Regions from separate parts of the Methylobacterium sp. WCS2018Hpa-22 genome, predicted to be linked through region 2. Evidence: riboswitches for the same ligand, from Rfam matches in the RefSeq annotation. Region 2 holds a riboswitch; each other region holds the start of a gene.
The links. A riboswitch is a leader RNA that binds a small molecule or an ion and turns the genes downstream of it on or off. The one in region 2 is predicted to bind cobalamin.
Positions count from the first base shown of each region.

Region 1 (6,999 bases), on a different contig from region 2:
CACGATCATGAAATCGTATTCCGAGCCGTAGGACTTGCAGAACTCGGCGATGTTACCGGCCTTGCGGCCCGCATTGTCCTGGCGCCGCCGGTAGCGGACGCGCGGCAGGCCAGGGCCGTTCAGACGCGCCCATGCCTCGATCCGGGCGAATTCATGCTCCTCCACCGCCGCGATGGCACCGTCACGCGTGTCGGAGAGGACGAAGATGTCGATATCGGACCCGTCGCCGCCGCCACGCTGAAGCGAGCGGGCCATGACACGCAACGCGGCGAACACCGCCACCGCATCCTCGGCATGGATCGCCACCACGGCAGCCGTGCGGCTGAGGCCCGAGGCGGTGGCCGGAACCGTGGCCGAGCGGATCTCGATCGCGGATTTGGCGGCATCGCCGAGCCCCGCCGCCACGAGTCCGTAGACGTATTGCCAGGCGACGAAGGATTGCCACGTCATCACGAGGCCGAACAGGACCAGCACGGCCCAACCCAGGACGCCGTCCGGGCGTCCGTAAGCGGACAAAGCGAGCCAGGAGATCGCGGCCGCGGTTGTCAGGGTCGGCAGGGCCAGCAGGAGCCGCCGCATCAGCAGCGAAGGGGCCTCGCCGGACTGACTTTCGGGAATCGCCGGGTTCGGGATTCCGACCGGGGATGCGTCGTGCGACAACCGCGTGATGGACATGGGGCGCTGGACACTCGATCGAGGCTGAGAGGGGCCGTCGTCCATCATGAAGCGAAGGACATCGATGATACGGGGCGACGGTGAAGACGAGCGTTCGGGGCGTGATGCCCCCTCGCGGCGACAGACCTTGCAAACCGCGCTCAGCGTGGCCGCAGGCATGATAATGCCTAGTGCCGTCGACCTGAATACCGCCAGAACGATGGCCGCCGATAAAGTCGACCCTCCCCGTGACGGGCCGATGACCTTCGAGGGCGTCGTGGCCCAGGCCCGCCGCCTCGCAGGCGCACCCTACCGGCCCGCTCCGGAGGATCTCCCGGCCCCGCTCGCCGGCCTCAGCTACGATGGCTACCGCGCGATCACCTTCCGTCCCGACGCAGCCCCGCGCCTCAGCGGTTCATTCTCGCTGCAGCTGTTCCATCGCGGCTTCCTGCAGAAGAAGCGCGTCGCCCTGTTCCTCCAGCCGCCGGACGGGCCGCCGCAGCCGATCCTCTACCAGTCGGGCCTGTTCGATCTCGGGTCGGACTTGGCAGGGCAGGACTTTTCCGGCGATCTGGGCTTTGCCGGCTTCCGGCTGCATCACGCCTTCGATGGTGCGAAGCCGGCTAATCAGGAAGAATTCCTAGTCTTCCTCGGTGCCTCGTATTTTCGGCTTCGCGGAAAGACGCAGGAATACGGCCTGTCGGCGCGCGGTGCCGCGATCCAGACCGGCGGTCCGGGCGCGGAGGAATTTCCGGACTTTACGGCGTTCTGGATCTGCGAGCCGAAGGCCGATTCCCGCGCCGTCACGATCCTGGCGCTCCTCGATTCACCGAGTCTTACGGGTGCCTACCGCTTCGTGGTCGAACCCGGCGAGACCTCGCGAATGGTCGTCACCGCCTCGCTGCATCCCCGCGCCGCGATCCCGCGTCTCGGCCTCGCGCCACTCACCAGCATGTTCCTGCATGGCGCGAACGGTCCGGGCGCGCGCGGAGCCGAGCCGTTCGACGATTTCAGGCCCCAGGTTCACGATTCGGACGGGCTCGTGGTGGCGACCAAGGACGATCGCCTGTGGCGCCCCCTGAGCAATGGACGGCGTGAGCCGCAGATCTCGGCTTTCCGCACCGATCCCCCCGACGGGTTCGGACTGTTCCAGCGCGAACGAAACTTTGCCGCCTATTTTGATGTCCAGGCCCGTCACGAGGCGCGGCCCGGCCTCTGGGTCACACCCCAGGCGGGGTTCGGCGCCGGGGCGGTGCAGCTCTTCGAAATCCCGTCCCGCGAGGAGTACATGGACAACATTGTCGCCGCCTTCGTGCCGGCCGCGCCCGTCATGGCGGGGAGCACCCTCGACCTTGCCTACACGCTCTCGACCGTCGGGGCCGAACCGGACACCGCTGTGCTCCGCGCGCTCGCCCGGGTGGTCTCCACCCGCTTCGGTTCGGCCGAGCGCCTGCGGCCGACCACGCCGCCGAGTCCGGAGCGGCGCCTCTACGTCATCGATTTCGAAGGGCCGGGCCTGCCCACCGGCCCAGACGGTGACATCGCGGCCGAGGTCTCGGCCAGTGCCGGCACCATGGTCGATCCGGTGGTGGAACGGGTGCCCCAGACGGGTGGCTGGCGTCTCTACGTAGAATGGCGCCCGCCGACGCCGCTGCCACCCGGTGACGTCGTCCTGCGCGCGCGTCTCGTGCGCGGCGGGCGTCCGATCAGCGAGACCTGGGACAACGCCGCCTGATCGCCGGGCGCTTTCACGACTTGGCGAGATGCCGCAGGGATCGGAACGGGAGGAGGGGCCAGGGATTCCTAAGCTGGAACACCATCAGGTTGCGGAGCCGCCCGGTTCCCCGGAGGCCGTCGAAACGCCTCGGCGCGCGGAATCCGCCTTCCCCCGGAGCAGCACCCTTGGCCATCGAGACCGACTACCTGCGCTACACGCCCTCCATCGAGACCCTTGAACCCGACGAGGCCGAGACCAGCCGGGCCCTGAACGAGACCATGCGCTCCATCAGCGAGACGACCCTCGCCCATGGCGGCCATGCCATCCGCAGCGTCCATGCCAAGGCGCATGGCGCCTTGAGGGCCGAGTTGGAGGTGGCGCCCGACCTGTCCCCTGAACTGGCGCAGGGCCTGTTCGCGAAGCCGGGGCGCTACCCCGTGGTGATGCGCTTCTCGACCATTCCGGGCGACATCCTGGACGACAGCGTCTCCACCCCGCGCGGCGTGGCGATCAAGGTCCTCGGTGTCGAGGGAGAGCGTCTCGAAGGATCGGAAGGGGATGCCACGCAGGATTTCGTGCTCGTCAACGGGCCGGCCTTCTCGGCGCCGGGACCGAAGCCGTTCCTCGCGACGCTGAAGCTCCTCGCCAAGACCACGGACCGGGCGGAAGGGCTCAAGAAGGCTGCTTCGGCGGCGCTTCGGGGCGTGCAGAGCGCAGTCGTCGCGACCACCGGTTCGCCGAGCCCGACCCTGGCGATCCTCGGTGGGCAGCCCGAGACGCATCTCCTCGGCGACAGTTTCTATAGTCAGGTCCCGCTGCGCTTCGGCGATCACATCGCCAAGATCTCCCTCGTCCCGGTCTCTCCCGAAATGAGGGCGCTGGCGAACAAGCCGCTCGACGACACGAGTGCCGCCAACGCAATCCGCGAGGCGGTGATGGCGCATTTCAGCATCCACGGCGGCACCTGGGAATTGCGTGCACAGCTGTGCCTGAACCTCGACGACATGCCGGTGGAGGACGCCTCCGTGGTCTGGCCTGAGACCGCGAGCCCCTACCGTACCATCGCCACCCTCACCGCCGCGCCGCAGGCAAGCTGGAGCGAGGCCCGCGCCGCCTATGTCGATGACGGATTGTCGTTCAGCCCCTGGCACGGGCTGGCCGCGCACCGGCCGCTCGGCGGGATCATGCGCATGCGCAAATCGGCCTACGAGATGGGCAAGCGCTTCCGGGCCGAGAAGAACGGCCGCCGCATCGAGGAGCCGAAGAACCTCGACGCTCTACCGGATTGACGCCGGACGTTGCTGCAATGCGACAGGGCAGCGGCGATGATCGGTGCGGGATCATCTCGCAATTGACCCTCTCGTCGCGGCCGACCTAGCCTGAGACTGACGGTTCCTCTTCGGGGGATCAAAAGGGAACGCGGTGAGGACGTTTTGTCCGATGCCGCGGCTGCCCCCGCAACTGTAAGCGGCGAGCCCATCATCAACACGTCACTGGGTCTTCGGGCCTGGGAAGACGATGAGAGGGCGTCGACCCGCGAGCCAGGAGACCTGCCGTCAGTCGTGGTCACACGCGAAACGCATCGGGCGGGGTGTCCTGGTGGGGTGTCGGGGCCTGCGCTCGCGTAGGGATCGGCTTCGTTCGCGGTGACGTGCCACTGCCGTTGCCCGAGGTCTCCGCCTGTGTCCGCCCGTCTCGTTCCCCCACTCCTCGCCCTCGGATTCCTGGCATCCGCCTCGCCGGTTCTTGCTCAGTCCGGGACGGCAACCACCGCCGAGGCGACCCTCAACGAACTCTCCGTGGCCGCCGACATGCGCCCGCCCCCTGCAGCGGCCGGTCCCGGTCTCGGCGGGGCCACTGGTGGAACCGGCGGGGCCGAGGCGTTCGGCGCCCTGTCCGCTCCCGCGCTGACGTCGAGTTCGGGCGTCATCACCGGCAGGGCCCTCAACGATCGCCCGGTGACCCGCCCCGGCGAGGTGCTGGAAGCCGTGCCCGGCCTCATCGTCACGCAGCATTCCGGCGAAGGAAAAGCCAACCAGTACTTCCTGCGCGGCTTCAACCTCGACCACGGCACGGACATCGCCATCACCATCGACGGCATGCCGGCCAACATGCGCACCCATGGCCACGGCCAGGGCTATGCCGACATCAACTTCCTCATTCCCGAACTCGTCGGCGCGGTGGAGTTCCACAAGGGCCCGTATTTCGCCCGTGACGGGGATTTCGCCTCCGCCGGATCGGTGCGGATCGACACGATCGACGCGGTGCCCCGCCCTCTCGCGCTCACCTCCCTCGGGAGCTTCGGCTACAAGCGGGCGCTCACCATCGCCTCCGCACCCCTCGGGGAGGGGACGCTCCTCGCCGCTGGCGAGGCTCAGGTCTATGACGGCCCATGGGTGGTGCCGGACGACATCCGCAAGCTCAACGGCGTGCTGCGCTACAGCCAGGGCACCGCCCTCGACGGGTTCTCCCTCACCGGCATGGCCTATTCCAACCGCTGGACGGCGACGAACCAGGTTCCGCAGCGGGCCATTTCCGAAGGCGTGATCGGCCGCTTCGGCACTCTCGATCCGAGCGATGGCGGCGATGCCAGCCGCTTCTCCCTGTCGGGCCGCTGGAGCCGGTCGGACGACGGCGGCGTCACCCGCGCCAGCGCCTACGTCATCCGCTCAAACCTCAACCTGTTCAACAACTTCACCTATTTCCTCAACGACCCGGTCAACGGCGACCAGTTCCGCCAGCTCGACAGCCGCACCGTCGCCGGCGGCGAGATCGCCAGGGTGTTCAAGGGTGAGCTGTTCGGCCTGCCCATGGAGAACGAAATCGGCGTGCAGGCGCGGTTCGACGACATCCATGTGGGACTGTTCAACACGCGGGCGCGCACCTCCCTCTCCACCGTGCGCGACGACCGCGTGCAGGAGGGCAGCGCTGCCCTCTACTTTGAGAACCGCCTGCGTTGGACCGAGTGGCTGCGCACCAGCGTCGGCCTCCGCGCCGATGCCTACGACGCCACCGTGAGATCGAACAATCCGTTGAACTCAGGCCATGCGCGGGACGGCATCGTCAGCCCTAAGCTCGGCGTCGTGTTCGGCCCCTGGGCCGAGACCGAATTGTTCGTGAATTACGGCGAGGGCTTCCATTCCAACGACGCGCGGGGCGCGACCATCACGGTCGATCCGGGCAACCCTCTGTTCCCCCTCGACCGGGTGCCCCTGCTGGTGCGCTCGGTGGGCTCGGAGGTGGGCTTGCGCAACCGCTCCATCGCCGGTCTCGAATCGACCGTGACGCTGTTCCAGCTCGATTTCGATTCCGAGAACCTGTTCGTGGGCGATGCCGGCACCACCGAGCCGAGCCGCCCGAGCCGGCGCACCGGCATCGAGTGGACCAACCACTACGCGGTCACGCCCTGGCTCGCTCTCGATGCCGACCTCACCGTCACCCATGCGCGCTTCGCCGATCGCGACCCAGCGGGGAGCCGCATTCCCGCCGCCCCCACCGCCATCGCGGCGGCCGGCTTTACCCTCGGTGAGGCGCTCGGCTGGTTCGGCACGATGCGGCTTCGCTATTTCGGGCCGCGCCCGCTCATCGAGGACAATTCCGTCCGCTCGAAGCCGACCACGCTGGTGAATGGCCGCATCGGCTACAACTTCGAGAACGGCGTCACGGTGCAGCTCGACATCCTCAACCTGCTCAACGTCAAGGCGAGCCAGATCGACTACTTCTACGAGTCGCGGCTGCGGGGGGAACCGGCCGGCGGCGTGGCCGACACGCATCTGCATCCGGTGGAGCCGATGGCGGTGCGGCTGACGGTGGCGGGGCGGTTTTGAGAGGGATGGGAGCGGGTTGCGGGCAGCCAAGCCGCTCTCCGGTCATGCTGATGGCAGTGATCCGGGCCGGAGATATGCGAACATGTGAGGCACATAATCGGCTTTGCCGAGTGTGATGCCGTAATGCCGCAAGATGGCGTAGGCGGTGATGACGTGGAAGTAGAACTGAGGCAGAGCCCAATCCCGAGCGTATTGTTCGCCGCTCATATCGAACGTGATGTTGCCCGGAAGCTCGATCACGATTGGCAGGGTCGCTCCGGCATCGAGAGCATCGTCCGGGAGGCCGTCCAGATGCGCCAATGCGTCGGCGATGCGAGCCCGTGCATCCGCGATTGAGCCGGGCACGTCGCCGGCATTGCGCCCCTCGGCTGCCACGGCAGCAAGCGATTGGGGAATATCTTCGCCGCTAAGGCGGAACGTTGCTTCCTGAGCTTGATAGGCAGCAAAACAAACCTGTGACGCCAGTGGATACATATCTGGTGCCAGACGCGCCGATAGCAGACCATCGGCCTGATCCACCCTCTGATGCACTGCTTTGTCCAGCAGCCCGGACAGCGTCCGCAACATGTTCCTGTAGGTCGGTACCAGAAGGTTAGTCAGCGACATAATCAGTCTCGCGGCGACGGCTACTTCAAGGCCTACCCTATTTCCGCGAGAGCGAACACCATAAGTCGAGGCCCACTTTTTCCCATTCCGACCCCTACGGCCCCACCCGCTTCCGCACCACCATCTCCCCCCGGAACAAGAACTTCTGCGCGCGCTTGCCCGTGTCCACCTCCGTGGTGAAGACGTTGCCCTTGC
Region 1 is NZ_JAVTJA010000010.1:85,695-92,693, reverse strand. It holds gene mdoH (glucans biosynthesis glucosyltransferase MdoH) at 1-675, opposite strand, end outside; gene RQI43_RS14760 (glucan biosynthesis protein) at 914-2,389, shown strand; gene RQI43_RS14755 (catalase family protein) at 2,557-3,660, shown strand; cobalamin riboswitch at 3,744-3,944, shown strand; gene RQI43_RS14750 (TonB-dependent receptor) at 4,054-6,198, shown strand; gene RQI43_RS14745 (DUF1993 domain-containing protein) at 6,241-6,804, opposite strand; gene RQI43_RS14740 (hypothetical protein) at 6,899-6,999, opposite strand, start outside.
Region 1: it holds a riboswitch for cobalamin, as region 2 does, so the genes downstream of both, RQI43_RS14750 (TonB-dependent receptor) here and RQI43_RS03505 (CbtB-domain containing protein) in region 2, are expected to answer to the same signal.

Region 2 (6,999 bases):
GTCGACTGCCGACGGGTCCCGTGCCGCCGCCTCCCGCTCGGCCGCATGCGCGCCGGCCATGCCGGAGAGGTCGGAATCGGTGAAGGACAGGAACACGATGTCGCCGGGCGCCTGGCCCAGATCGATGGCGGCTTCGCCTTCGTCGAGGGAGACCGTGTCGATTCGGATCAGATGCATGGGCGGCGCGCCGTCATGGCTGTGCCCTGGAGGACGTCCGCTCGGTCACGGCGCTTTGGCGACCGCGCCGGCGCCACAGCGCCCGAAGGAGAAGCACGCCGATCAGCACCAGCGGTAACCATGGCAGGCCGGCGACGACGAAACGCAAGGCCGATCCGGCGCTCTCGCCGAAGGTCTGGCCTGCCTGGGCCCAGGCTTCCTCCACGGGGGCGAGAGGCCCGGCCCTCGCCTCGTCGGAGCGTAGGGCGATGGAGACGAGCTCCGTGTCGACGCGCTGGTTCAGGCCGCGCTGCTTGGCATCGGCTTCCTCGATCTGCGACTGAACCTGCGCCAATTCCTGCGCGATGCGGATCAAATCCTCCACGCGCGGGTCGGGCCGTGCAGCGATCGCGTCGAGCCGGGCGCGATAGGCGGTGAGCTGGGCCAAGCGCCGGCCGCCATCCTCGATGGCGTCCGTCAGGTCGTCGGCACGCGTCGACTGGCTCCGGAGCACGACGTCACCCGTCGCCTCGCCGGGGAGGGGCGCCGTGACGAAGGCCATGAAGGGCGCGACGGACTCATGCGGCAGTCGGACCTGAACCTGCGCCTGCGGACGGCCCGCAGGCCTGCGGCCATCGTCGACGGACGCAGCGACGAGAACGCATTTCAGGGCTGCCTCGTTCAGGCAGCGGTCGCGCGCCGCCTCGAAATGCGCGTTCACCCGCTGGGGCGGTAACCCGATGGTCAGGTCGTGGGTATAGGCGAGCTTCGCATCGCTCGTCTGGGCCAGTGGGCGGGCCACCGGAGCGAGGCGTGCCATCGCCCGGCTGTCCGAGGCCTGAAACTCCGGTTTGGGTGGGCGTGAATCCGAGCAGCCACCGATCGCCGCGAGAGCCGCCAGGCCGGACGCGGCCACGAGGCCGCGGCACCCGTGAGCCAGGATCCGTCGGGCGGTCAACGCGCTCACCCCGCCAGGGCGGCTGCCACCGCCCCCTGGTCGAAACCCTTCAGCCCGATGACCACGAGCCGGCCGTCGCGGTTCTCGCTCGCCCGCCAGGGGCGGTCGTAATGATGGGCGATACGGGCACCGACGCCCTGGACCACGAGGCGCATCGGCTTGCCGGTGACCTCGGCGAAGCCCTTGATCCGCAGGACGCCGCTGGTCTCGGCGGCGCGGGCGACGCGGGAGGCCAGATCCTCGGCGCTCGCCGTGGCAGGCACGGCAATGGCCACGGAGTCGAAATCGTCGTGATCGTGGTCCTCGCCCTCGCCGTGATGGGAGGGGCGGGCGTCGAGATCGTCCTCGGCGGCGGCGCCGAGACCGAGGATCACGCGCGGATCGAGGCGGCCATGCTCGGCCTCGACCATCTTCACCGCGCGCGGCAGCTGGCGCTCCACCTCGGCGCGGACCTTGGCCTTGCCGGCGTCGTCGAGGAGGTCGGCCTTGTTCATCACCACGAGGTCGGCGCAGAGGAGCTGGTCCTCGAACACCTCTTCCAGCGGGTTGTCGTGATCGACGCTGGCATCGTCGGCCCGCTGGGCGGCGAGGGCTGCCGGATCGTCGGCGAAGAAGCCGGCAGCGACGGCCGGGCCGTCGATCACCGCGATCACCCCGTCCACGGTCACCCGCGAGCGGATCGCCGGCCAGTGGAAGGCCTGGACCAGGGGCTTCGGCAGAGCGAGGCCGGACGTCTCGATGAGGATGTGCTCCGGCGGGTCGGCGCGGTCGAGGAGCTTGTTCAGGGCGGGCACGAAATCGTCCGCCACGGTGCAGCAGATGCAGCCATTGGCCAGCTCCACGATGTCCTCGTCCTGGCAACCCTCGATGCCGCAGGCGGCCAGGAACGATCCGTCGAAGCCGATATCGCCGAACTCGTTGACGATGATGGCGAGCCGACGACCGCCGGCATTCTCCACGAGGTGACGGACGAGGGTCGTCTTCCCGGCTCCGAGGAAGCCGGTGACGATGGTGCAGGGGATCTTCTCGACGATGCTCATTCGGCGGCGTCCGGAATTCTGTCCGCGCGGGGCGGAGGAAACGGGGGAATGCGGGCGACGACGCCTTTGCGGAACGCCTCCGGCCGCGCCTTCCAGGGCACGATGCCGTCGGGCGTCTCCGCGTACAGGCCGATGCCCGCGAGGATGGTTCTGGCGGATTCGACCGGGTCGAGATCGCCGTAGACGTAGGTCCAGCGGCCCTCCGACGCCACGGCGACCGTGCAGGGGCGCTTGCAGACCGACAGGCACTCCACGCTCTCGACCGCGATGCCCTCGATGGCGGCTTCCGTCACCGCATCGCGCAGCGCCGAGACGAGGCGGGCCCCGGCACGGGGCTCGGATGTGTCGCCGGCCGTGCGGCAGGTGGCGCAGACATAGAGTACGACCGGTCTGCCGGCCTGGATGTCCTCGTCAGGCATGCGACGTCGTCGGGCTCTTGCGCCCGACGCTGTTCCAGGCCCAGCCGAAGGCGAGGCCGATCACCGCCCAGAACACGAAGGCGATGCCGAGCGACCGAGCGGCGAATTGGGCCGCGTAGCCCGGGGGCAGGGCGGAGGCAGTGTGGCTCGTCTCCGGAGCGCCTGCCAGATGCGGCGCGACGAGAAGCACGAGCCCTCCAGCGATGGCGATGGAGGAGCGGCGGATCGCGATGAGGTAGAGCCCCATGGCGGTGGCGGCCGCGGTCATGATCCACCAGAACTGGCGTTCGGCGAGCGGCGCCGCCTCCATGCCGGGCAGTTCAGGCGGCAGACCGAGGGCCGGGGCGAGGGCCACGGCGAGGAACCCCGCGATGGCGAATCGCAGGCCGGTTTCCGGGCTCGGCTCGCGCCCACAGGCAATGAGAGCCGCGCCCAGCAACAGGGCGTAGCCGACGCCGCCGACCAGGGTCGCGAGGGCGGTGAAGACCATCCGGGGAAGGCCGGGGCCGGGCTGCCAGGCCGGAGCGACCTCGCCGCCTTCGACACCGTCCGTCTTGCCGCCATGGTCCTTGCCGCCATGGTCGTGGCCCGAATGGACGGGCACGATGAGGGAGGCCGGGGAGACGCCGCGCGGCATCCATTGCGCGGCTGGCGCCGTGGCTTCGCCGCTCTCGTAACGCTCGGCCGCGATGATCAGCGGCGAGGTGAGGGCAAGCTGCAAGCCCGTGGCGACGACAGCCGCCAGGAAGCCGGCGACCAGGGCCGCCGACACGAGTCGGATCATCATGAAATCAGGTCCTGGCTGAGCGCTAGGCGGTCAGTGGCAGGGGAAATTCTGGGCGTGCCGGAAATCGTGGGCCGCGTTGTGCAGCGCCATCGCCGGGGCGAAGCCGGCCATGAAGACGAGCCCGAGGCCGAGGAAAGCGGCCATGAGCACTGCGCCGAGACGCTCGTTGCTGCGGGTGCCGGTGAGGGCGAGGGTGTTCGTGGTCATCGTGTCAGGTCTCCGGCCGCCCCGCCGGCGGCGTTCGAGGATAGAGCGGGAGGACAATGTCCCCTTCGGAAGGCAGGTCTCCTGGCTCGCGGGTCATCCGGTCCTGCCGCCTTCCCGGATCGCTCCGGTGGCCGATGGCAGGCCCGTCTCCGCTCACAGTTGCGGGGGCAGCTGCGGTTTCAGGCGCGAGCCCTCACCGCATTCCCTTTTCACCCCGTCGCCGGGGCACCGTCCGAACTTCGCTTCTACGCGCTCGCGCGACCGCTGACAACGCGCTGCCAAAGCGTTTTACCGGCTTTGACGGGGCAGGGCGGTTTCGCGCTAAAGGGAGCCATGCGGCAGCCTTCTCCAAGAATGACACTGGTCCTCGGCGGCGCGCGCTCGGGCAAGAGTCTGCACGCGGAGCGCCTCGTGGAAGCCCACCCGGCGCCGTGGCTCTACCTCGCCACCGCGCAGGCCTGGGACGACGAGATGCGGGAGCGCGTCGCCCTTCACCGGTCGCGCCGCTCGGCGGATTGGATCACCCGGGACGTGCCGATCGATCTGGCCGAGGCCGTCGCCGCGGCGAACGGGCCGGTGCTGGTCGATTGCCTGACCCTATGGCTTACCAACCTGATCCTGTCCGAGGCCGATATCGAGGCGGCGAGCGCCGCGCTGATCGAGGCCTGCGGTCGCGCGCCGGGGCCAGTGGTACTCGTTGGCAACGAGGTCGGTCTCGGCATCGTACCGGACAACGCGCTCGCCCGCCGCTTCCGCGACGCGGCCGGGCGCCTGCACCAGCGCCTCGCCGCGCGGGCCGACCATGTGGTGTTCATGGTGGCGGGACTGCCGATGATCGTGAAACCCCAACCCGGAGCGAGCGCATGAGCGTTTCAGACACGAGCGACCCGGAGGCCGAACGGCACCGTGAGAAGATGGAGAAGCGCAAGGCCGTCCAGGACGCCGAGGTCGCGGCCAAGACGATCGAGAAGGGCCTGCTCATCGTCAATACCGGCCCTGGCAAGGGCAAGACCACGGCCGGGCTCGGCCTCGTCCTGCGGGCGCTCGGCCATGGCTGGCGGGTTGGCGTGGTCCAGTTCATCAAGGGGGGGTGGGATACGGGCGAGAAGCACGCGCTGAAGGCTTTCGGCGACCGGATCGAATGGCATACGCTCGGCGAGGGCTTCACCTGGGAGACGCAGGACAAGGCCCGCGACATCGCGGCGGCCGAGCATGCCTGGGCCAAGGCCGAGGAGCTGATGGCCGACCCGACCATCCGCCTCGTCCTCCTCGACGAACTCAACATCGCCCTGCGCTACGATTATCTGCCCATCGACGCCGTGGTGGCGGCTTTCCGGGCGCGCCGGCCCGACCTCCACGTCATCGTCACCGGCCGCAACGCCAAGCCGGCCCTCATCCAGGCCGCCGACCTCGTCACCGAGATGGGCAGCGTGAAGCACCATTTCTCGGCCGGCGTGAAGGCGCAGGAGGGGATCGAGTTCTGACTGCTGGGCGCGGTCAGGCCACGCCGCCGACCGGCTGATTCTCGTGGAGGACGAGCTTCAGCGTAGCGACGAAATCCTCCAGGGCGGCGGGATCAAGGTCTCGCTGCAGGGCCCCGTGGGCGACGGCGTTGCGCAGGCTCGCCATGGGGCGAAGCCGATCCGCCTCGTCGGGCGTTACGATGCCTTCGCCCGCGAGCTGTTCGATCAGCCGTGCGGACGATTGAGATCGCGACAGGCGGTCCGGAATCAAGGCCCGCCCGATGGCTTCGAAGGTCGACCAGCCAAGCAGCAGAGCGGCCTCCATCTGGCCGGCTGCGATGAGAGCCTCGACCTTCGCGATCGTGCGGTCAATGATGTCGGGCGTCACGCCGTCGATGGCGGGTACGCCGCCGCCGGAGCGAGCGTAGTAGATCCGAAGTTCCCAATCGGCGACACCGAGGAACCGGTCAGCGACTCTTTCCTGGCTTCCCGATCGCGAGCCATCCCGCACGATCTCGATCGCGAGATTCTTGGGTTTTCCGAGCGCAATCGCGTCGGGAACGTAGTCGCCCATGAAGGATGGCAGAAGCTGGCGGGAAGGGTGAGTATAGACCTCGTAGCCGGCATCCATGAGTGTCGGGATGATGAGGTCGAGGACCGGCCGTTCTGGTTCCATGCCGCTCATGCCAGTTCCTCGAATGGATCGTCCGAGAGCCTTACGTATAGAATCGGCTTCTGTGCCGACAGGGCCGCCGCCAGGACGGGGCTCGGCTGCGTGAACGAAAACACCCGCTGCGGTTCGAACTTCTGGATGACCACCCGTTCGATCTGAGAATCATCCATGTAGATGTGCTGGTTGAGGGCATCGAGAACCAGTTTGACGATATTGTCCACATCGCCCTGCACGGAGCCGACGGGGAAGTAGAACAGCGTCACGGCGAGTTTACCCTCGCAGGCGAAGTGATTCTCGGGCAAGGAGCCGTCGCTTGCCGCTCGGACCTTCTGCTTCCATTGCGATTTGGAACTCGATCGGGCCGATTGGAACGAGACCGGTGTGCCGCTGACGAGGAACTCGATGGGAAAGATGAGCTCCACGAGAGATCGCCTAGCGTCGCGGGCTTCGGTCCCGCAACTTATGCACGGCTTCATCAACGTGTATAGGGTATCGCGGAATCTCCCTTGGGTTGTGTTCCGTCGCGGCTTCCGACGCTGCCTCGTTCCGCTCACGCTTCTTCTGTCCGGTGCCGGTGCGGCCTCCGCGGAGTCCATCACATCCTGGCCGGACACCTATCTCGCCCGCGTCGAGGCGCTGGCGGTGATGGAGGGGCTCAATGCGCGGCTCCTGGCGAGCCGCAGCGCCACCGCGACCCTCGAAGGCTGGTGCTTCGAGCACGGCATGGCGACGGACCCGCGGCTCACGGCGACCCTCCTGCGCGATGTGGACAAGCCCGCCTCGGAAGAGACGCGCCGCCGCCTCGCCGCCGGACCCGAAACCGTCCTGAAATATCGCCGGGTCCGGCTCGCCTGCGGGAATCACGTTCTGTCGGAGGCCGACAATTGGTACGTGCCGGAGCGACTGAACCCGGAGATGAACCGCCTGCTGGAGACGACCGATACACCCTTTGGCAGGGCGGTCCAGGCGCTGGGCACCACCCGCCAGACCATCGGGGCGGACCGTCTCTGGCAGCCTCTGCCGCCCGGTTGGGACCAAGCGGCCCCGCCCGATCCCGCCTGCGCGCCGCTCGCGATTCCGGACCGGCTGTTCAGCCATCGGGCCGTCCTGTTCACGGCCGAGCGGGTGCCGTTCTCGGAGGTCGTCGAGACCTACGCCTCCGCCATCCTCGATTTCCGCCGGGCCGCGCGGCCTCTCGATACCGCCTGCGTCGCCGGCCCGCCGTCGCGGCCCTGACGCGGTCGTGCTAGGGCTCGCCGACACCCCTCGGCACACCGGACGAGACCCGATCGCATG
Region 2 is NZ_JAVTJA010000002.1:216,111-223,109, reverse strand. It holds gene cobN (cobaltochelatase subunit CobN) at 1-177, opposite strand, end outside; gene RQI43_RS03525 (DUF4349 domain-containing protein) at 191-1,123, opposite strand; gene cobW (cobalamin biosynthesis protein CobW) at 1,120-2,154, opposite strand; gene RQI43_RS03515 (DUF1636 domain-containing protein) at 2,151-2,573, opposite strand; gene RQI43_RS03510 (CbtA family protein) at 2,566-3,360, opposite strand; gene RQI43_RS03505 (CbtB-domain containing protein) at 3,391-3,567, opposite strand; cobalamin riboswitch at 3,621-3,815, opposite strand; gene cobU (bifunctional adenosylcobinamide kinase/adenosylcobinamide-phosphate guanylyltransferase) at 3,922-4,434, shown strand; gene cobO (cob(I)yrinic acid a,c-diamide adenosyltransferase) at 4,431-5,051, shown strand; gene RQI43_RS03490 (hypothetical protein) at 5,065-5,715, opposite strand; gene RQI43_RS03485 (RusA family crossover junction endodeoxyribonuclease) at 5,712-6,125, opposite strand; gene RQI43_RS03480 (hypothetical protein) at 6,217-6,939, shown strand; gene RQI43_RS03475 (cobyric acid synthase) at 6,997-6,999, shown strand, end outside.

Region 3 (6,999 bases), on a different contig from region 2:
AGCGGGATTGCCCCCGTGGCTGATGCGAAACTGGCCGGATCGGGCTTGGGGGAATCGGGCTCGGCTGAACCAAACTTGGCTGAACTAGGCCTGGCCGCACCCGCGCCGCGCCGCTCGCGGATCGGCGGAACATGGCTCCTCATCGGCGCGGTGGCCCTCGTGGCCGGGCTCCTCACCCTGCGCACGCTCACGGCCGACATGCCGCTCGGCCTCGCGCTGAAAGCCTTGTGGAGTCCCGACTGGACCGACATCGCGCAGGTCATCCTGCATGAGAGCGTGCTACCGCGGATCGTCACCGCATGGCTCGCCGGCGGCGCCCTCGCTTTGTCGGGTCTGGTGCTGCAGCAGGTGCTGCGCAATCCTCTCGCTTCGCCCTCGACGCTCGGCATCTCGGCCGGGGCGCAGCTCGCCTTGGCCCTGGCCTCGCTGTTCGCGCCCGGCCTCTTCTCGCAGGGCCGGGAGGCCGTGGCGCTCACCGGCTCCGCCCTGGCGGTGCTGGCGGTCTTCGCGTTGGGGCGTGCCAAGGGCTTCGCGCCCCTGGGGCTGCTGCTGGCCGGGCTGGTGGTCGAGCTCTATTGCGGGGCGATCCAGACCCTCCTCGTCATCCTGCACCAGGAGCGGCTGTTCGGCCTGTTCGTCTGGGGGGCGGGCTCGCTCGCCATGAACGATTGGAGCGCGCCGGCCTATCTCGCGCCCCGCCTCGCCGTCGCCGCCCTTCTGGTGGCGCTGATGGCGAGGCCGCTCGCATTGCTCGACCTCGACGAGGCGAACGCGAAGAGCCTCGGGCTCTCCCTCGGCCGGGTCCGGTCCCTCGCCGTGGCCGTCGCGGTGGCGCTCGGCGGCTTCGTGGTGGCGGGGGTGGGCGTCATCGGTTTCGTGGGGTTCGCCGCGCCGATCCTGGTCCGCCTCACCGGCACGCGCACGCTGCGCGCTCGTCTCATCGCCGCGCCCCTGCTCGGGGCCGCCCTGATCTGGCTCACCGATTCCGTGGTCCTGGCGCTCGCCCCCATCGCGCAGGTGCCGACGGGGGCGCTGGCCTCCCTCGTCGGCGTGCCGATGCTGCTCTGGCTGCTGCCGCGCCTGCGCGGCGTCGGCGCGCTGCATCGCCCGGAGGGCGGCGCCTCGGCCCGGCTCACGCGGCCCTGGCGCCTGATCCTGGCCGGTGCGGTGTCGCTGGCCCTCCTCGTCTTCGTCGCTCTGACCTTCGGCCGCGACACGGCCGGCTGGCACTGGAGCCTCGGGGCCGGCCTCGAAGAACTGCTTCCCTGGCGCCTGCCCCGTATCGCCGCCTCGCTCGCGGCCGGCGCGATGCTGGCCATCGCCGGCACCCTGCTGCAGCGGCTCACCGGCAATCCCCTGGCGAGCCCCGAAGTGCTCGGGATCAGTTCCGGGGCCGCCCTCGGCCTCGTCGTCGTCACTATCGTCCTCGGCACGCCGGACCGGATGGCGCTGCTCGGCGCCGGCAGCCTTGGGGCCCTCGCGACCCTCCTGGCGATCGCGAGCCTCGGCCGCCGTGCCGACACCGTGCCCGAGCAGATGCTGCTGGCCGGCATCGGCCTCACGACCGGGTTCGGCGCGCTCCTCACCATCCTGATGATCAGCGGCGATCCCTCCGTGGTGATGCTGCTCGGGTGGACGGCGGGGTCCACGGCGCGGGTGGCGCCGGCGGATGCCGTCGCTGCCATCGCCATCCTCGTCCTCGGAGGCGCCTGCCTTCCCGCCCTGACCCGCTGGCTCGAGCTGCTTCTCCTCGGCGCTCCGACGGGTCGCTCGCTGGGGCTCGGCCTGCGCCGCAGCCGCCTCGTCATCCTGGCCTTGGCGGCGATCCTCACCACCGCGGCGACCCTGGTGGCGGGGCCGTTGAGCTTCGTCGGCCTCGTCGGGCCGCAGGTGGCGCGCTTGGCGGGCCTGACCCGGGCCGCACCGCAACTCGCCGGTGCGGCCATCGCAGGGGCGCTGATCATGGTCGCGGCGGATTTCGTCGGACGGATGGCGTTCTTCCCCTACCAGCTTCCCGCCGGATTGGTGGCGACCCTCGTCGGCGGGCCGTTCCTGATGTGGCTGCTGGCCCGCCGTTGATCGTCTTTCGACAAGTTTTTTGCGGCGCTTGAATTGAATTGTTCCAAAGAAGGGTTGTGTTTCTTAGGCAACGCCGCCGCAACTTTTGTCATTAAATCTCAACTTTGACTTGCTGACAAAGACGCCGTGTGGATTCGTCTTGTCGAGACCCGATCTTGTTTTTGAATCGTTCTACGCGATGCATCGACAAGGAAATCTCGTTCTTTACCAATCAGGTCTGCGCCGTATTTCCGACGATCAAGGTCTTCCCTATGTCTGATGGCATGTTGCTTTCTTCTGGCACGTTCTCTCACAAAGCCGTGAGTGGCATGCGCTGCCTCGCCGGCGTCTCGACCGTGGCGCTGCTCGCCATGGTTCCCGCCCTGTGGAGCGGGGAAGCCTTCGCCCAAGCCGCTTCGGGCGGCACGGCGGCGGTGCAGCTCGACACCTTGTCGGTGCAGGGCTCCGGAAATGGTTCGGGAGGCGGCAATGGAGGTGGCGTGACGGCCGCCAATTCCTACGTCGTGCCCAGGAGCATGTCGGGAACGAAGACCAACGCGACCCTGCGGGAGATTCCCCAGTCGGTGTCCGTGGTCACTCAGAAGCAGCTCGAGGATCGCGGCGCAGAGAACCTGGCCGATGCGCTCGCCTACAGCGCCGGCATCCTCGCGTCGCCCCAGGGGCAGGATGGCCGCTTCGACCAGCTGATCATCCGTGGCTTCGACCAGACTCAGCGCGGCATCTACAAGGACGGGATGCGTCTGCCACAGACGAGCTTCTCCGGCTTCCCGATCGAGCCCTACGGCGTGGAGCGCATCGACGTGCTGCGCGGCCCGACCTCGGGCCTTTTCGGGCTCAACGATCCGGGTGGCCTCGTCAACTTCATCACCAAGAAGCCGACGGTCGAGCCGCTGCGGGAAATCTTTAGTTCCTATGGCAGCTTCAACCGCAAGCAGTTCGGCTTCGACCTGAGCGGCCCGCTCAACCCTGAGAAGACGATCCTCTACCGGATCACCGGCCTGCTGCGCGAAGGCGGCACGCAAGTGGATTACACGCCGCTGGACCGAATCTACATCGCGCCCGCGGTGACCTTCGCGCCTTCGGCGGATACCAGCCTGACGGTGCTCGGCAATTATCAGAGAGACCGCACCGGCGACACGTTCCGTGCCATCCCGCGCGAATACACCCGGGGCAGTAATCCCAATAAGTCGGAAATGCGCAGCCGCTTCCTCGGGGAGCCGGGCTTCTCGCGCTTCCTCGCCGAGCATTTCGAGGGCGGCTACCAGTTCTCACACCGGTTCGACGACCATTGGACCGTGCGCCAGAACCTGCGCTACGCCCATGCCTCGACCGACTACAACGCGATCTACTCCACGGGCGTCACCAATCCGGCGATGCCCAACACCGTCACCCGCGAGGCTCAGACCTGGCTTGAGGATTACGGCGTCTTCACCGTCGATACCCAACTCCAGCACGATGCGCAGTTCGGCAACATCAAGAACACCGCGCTGCTCGGGGTCGATTACAGCAAGATCAACAACAAGAGCGACCAGTACGGCGGTACGAGCTTCGGCCTGCTCGGGATCGGCCCGTTCGTCGGCCCGCTCAACATCCTCAATCCGGTCTACGGCCAGCCCGTCGCGCAACTTCCGCGCTCCCTCCTGTCACGGTTGCAGCAGGAGCAAGTGGGCGTCTACGCGCAGGATCAGGTCAAGTTCTACGATCGTTGGCTGCTCAGCATGAACGCCCGCTACGATTGGGTGACGACGAAGACCGATGCCCAGAACCCGGTCATCGATACCGTGCGCCAAATGCTCAACGCCGTCCCGTTCCCGAACGGCATTCCCACGAGCTTCGGCGCGAACCAGGACGCGCAATCCTATAGCGGCCGGGTCGGGCTCTCGTATCTCTTCGACAACGGCCTGACGCCTTATATCTCGGCCGCGCGCTCGTTCAATGTGTTGCCGGTCTTCCTCCAGAACAGCACGATCGCGGTCGTGCCCGGCATCGGTGCGGTGCCGCTCACCTACAACATCACCCCGGCCAAGCCCGAGATCGGCGAGACCATCGAGGCCGGCGTGAAGTTCCAGCCGCCGGGCCAAGCCACCTCGGTTCTTTTCTCCGTGTTCAACACGAAGAAGACCAACGCCCTGTTCTTTAACCCCAGCGACCCGTTGCAGCAGGCCTTCTATCAGAACGGCGAAGTCGAGGTGAAAGGCTTCGAGAGCGAGGCCACCGTGGACCTCCTCGACGGCCTGAAGCTCATCTCGTCATTCACGGTCCTGCAGGCCGAAGTGACGAAGGACAATGCGCCGGACGGCAATCCCAGCGCGGTTGGGAAGCGGCCGATCCAGGTGCCGAACTTCACCGCCGCGACTTGGCTGGATTACACGATCCAGACCGGCATGTTCCGCGGACTCGGGATCGGCGGCGGTGTCCGCTACATCGGGGAATCGTTCGGCGATCCCCAGAACAACATCCGCGTGCCGGACTACGTCCTCTTCGACGCATCGCTCCGTTACACATACGAGAACTGGCGCTTCCAGGTGGCGGCCAACAACATCACGGACCGCGTCTATGTCGGCACCTGCTCGCAACAGGTCAATTTCGTCGGCTGCAATTATGGCGAAGGCCGCCGCGTGACGGGCTCCGTCACCTACCGCTGGTAGGCGATACGCATCCGATGAGATCGGCCCCGGATCGAACGGTCCGGGGCTTTTCTTTTGGGCTGTTGCCGTGACGTCGTTGACGCGGTCTCTCGCCCTCGACTAGCCTGACGATGACGGTTCCCCTTCGGGGGATCAAAAGGGAACGCGGTGAGGGTCTTGAGCCCGATGCCGCGGCTGCCCCCGCAACTGTAAGCGGCGAGCCCATCATCAACACGTCACTGGAGGCTCCGGCTTCTGGGAAGACGATGAGAGGGCGTCGACCCGCGAGCCAGGAGACCTGCCGTCAGTCGTGGTCACACGCGAAACGCATCGGGCGGGGTGTCCTGGTGGGGTGTCGGGGCCCGCGCTCGCGTGGGGATCGGCTTCGTTCGCGGTGACGTGCCACTGCGCTGAGCCGCGCCTGCCGTTCGCCCGCGATGCCCGATCGTCCCTGTTCCTTCCATTGCAGACTCGCTCCACATCTTGCCCTCGGCGAGACCGTTTGGTCCTCCGCGCAGGCATTTTGCCCGGTTCGACGTATTGTAACGTTATAACATACGATCTAGCAGAGGGGGCGCGGCATTCGGCCAGCGATTACTCCGGTTTGCCAAAACGAACATGCCCACACAGGTCACCCACCGCGCCCCCGGGCGGATCTCCCCGGCCGGCGCCACCGCCCTGCTCGCATCGCTCCTCGGCTCGACCCTGCTCGCGGGCGAGGTCCGCGCCCAGGATTCCATCGGCCAGAATGCCGTCACCCTCGACCAGCTCACCGTGGAGGGGAGCGGGGTCGGCCTGACTCGCGCCAACCCGGTCGGGCTCAACCTCTCGACCCCCTCTCGCAGCGCCAGTCGCCTCGGCCTGACGCCGCTGGAGACCCCCGCCAGTATCGATGTCATCAGCGGCGAGACCGCCCGAATCCGGGGCCAGAACACGGTGGTCGAGGCGGTGACGCAGAACGCCACCGGCATCACCACCATCGCGTCGCCGGGCAACGGCAACGGCGCCTTCTCCAGCCGGGGCTTCGCCGGCCCGAACTCGATCCAGCAGCTCTATGACGGCACGCGGCTGTTCGTGGGCGCCGGCACGGTGACCTTCCCGTTCGACACCTGGAACGTGGAGCGGATCGAGGTGCTGCGCGGCCCGGCCTCCGTCCTCTATGGCGACGGCGCCATCGGCGGCGTGGTCAACGTGGTCTCGAAGAAACCGAGCTTCACGCCGATCCATGCCGCCCGCGCCGCCACCGGGTCGGACGGGCTCGCGCGCCTCGCCGTCGATCTCGGCGGTCCCATCGGCGATGCGGTGGCCTACCGCCTCAATATCAGCGGCAACCGCGACGGCGGCTGGACCAGCCCGAACGGGGATTTCCGCAACCTCGCGGTCTCGGGCGCGCTGCTGTTCCAGCTCAACCCCGATCTCGCGGTGACGCTCAGCCATGATCTCGGCTACCAGGAGCCCGCGCGCTACTGGGGCACGCCGCTGGTCAATGGCCGGATCGTCCAGTCCCTGCGCAACAACAACTACAATGTCGACGGCGCGAAGATCGTCTGGGCCGACAACTGGACCCAGCTCAAGACCGAGTGGACGCCCAGCGCCGACATCACCATCCGCAACACCGCCTACCGGCTGCAGAGCCGGCGCCACTGGCTCGATGTGGAGCAATACAGCTTCAATCGCGGCACCGGCCTCATCGACCGGTCCAGCTATACCGAAATCTACCACAACCAGGAGCAGGTCGGGAACCGCTTCGACGCGGCCTTCAAGGGCAACCTGTTCGGCTTCCGCAACGAATTCGCCATCGGATTCGACGTCAACCACGTGGATTTCCGCCACACCAACAACTTCTCCAGCGCGGGCGGCGGCCTCGTCACCGGCGTCGATCCATTCAATTATGATCCGGGCCTGTTCCCGGCCAATGGCCGCGCCAGCCCGGCCTATGCCACCAGCACCAACCAGGCCTCGGTCTTCGCCGAGAACCGGCTGATCCTCAGCGACCAACTCTCCTTCCTTACCGGCGTGCGTTTCGACGCGCCGACCCTGAACCGGCGTAACCTGCAGACCGGCGACACCTTCGCGCGCTCGTTCGAGGCCCTGAGCTACCGGTTCGGCCTCGTCTACAACCCGACGCCGGATTCGGCCCTCTACGTGCAATACGCCACCGCCACCGATCCGGTGGGGAGCCTCATCAGCCTGTCGCAAACGAACGCCAATTTCGACCTCTCCACCGGCGAACAGGTCGAGGTCGGGGCTAAGGGCCTCGCGCTGAACGGCGCCCTCGAATGGACGGTGGCGG
Region 3 is NZ_JAVTJA010000026.1:26,363-33,361, forward strand. It holds gene RQI43_RS23355 (ABC transporter substrate-binding protein) at 1-23, shown strand, start outside; gene fhuB (Fe(3+)-hydroxamate ABC transporter permease FhuB) at 16-2,079, shown strand; gene RQI43_RS23365 (TonB-dependent siderophore receptor) at 2,388-4,727, shown strand; cobalamin riboswitch at 4,825-5,027, shown strand; gene RQI43_RS23370 (TonB-dependent receptor) at 5,325-6,999, shown strand, end outside.
Region 3: it holds a riboswitch for cobalamin, as region 2 does, so the genes downstream of both, RQI43_RS23370 (TonB-dependent receptor) here and RQI43_RS03505 (CbtB-domain containing protein) in region 2, are expected to answer to the same signal.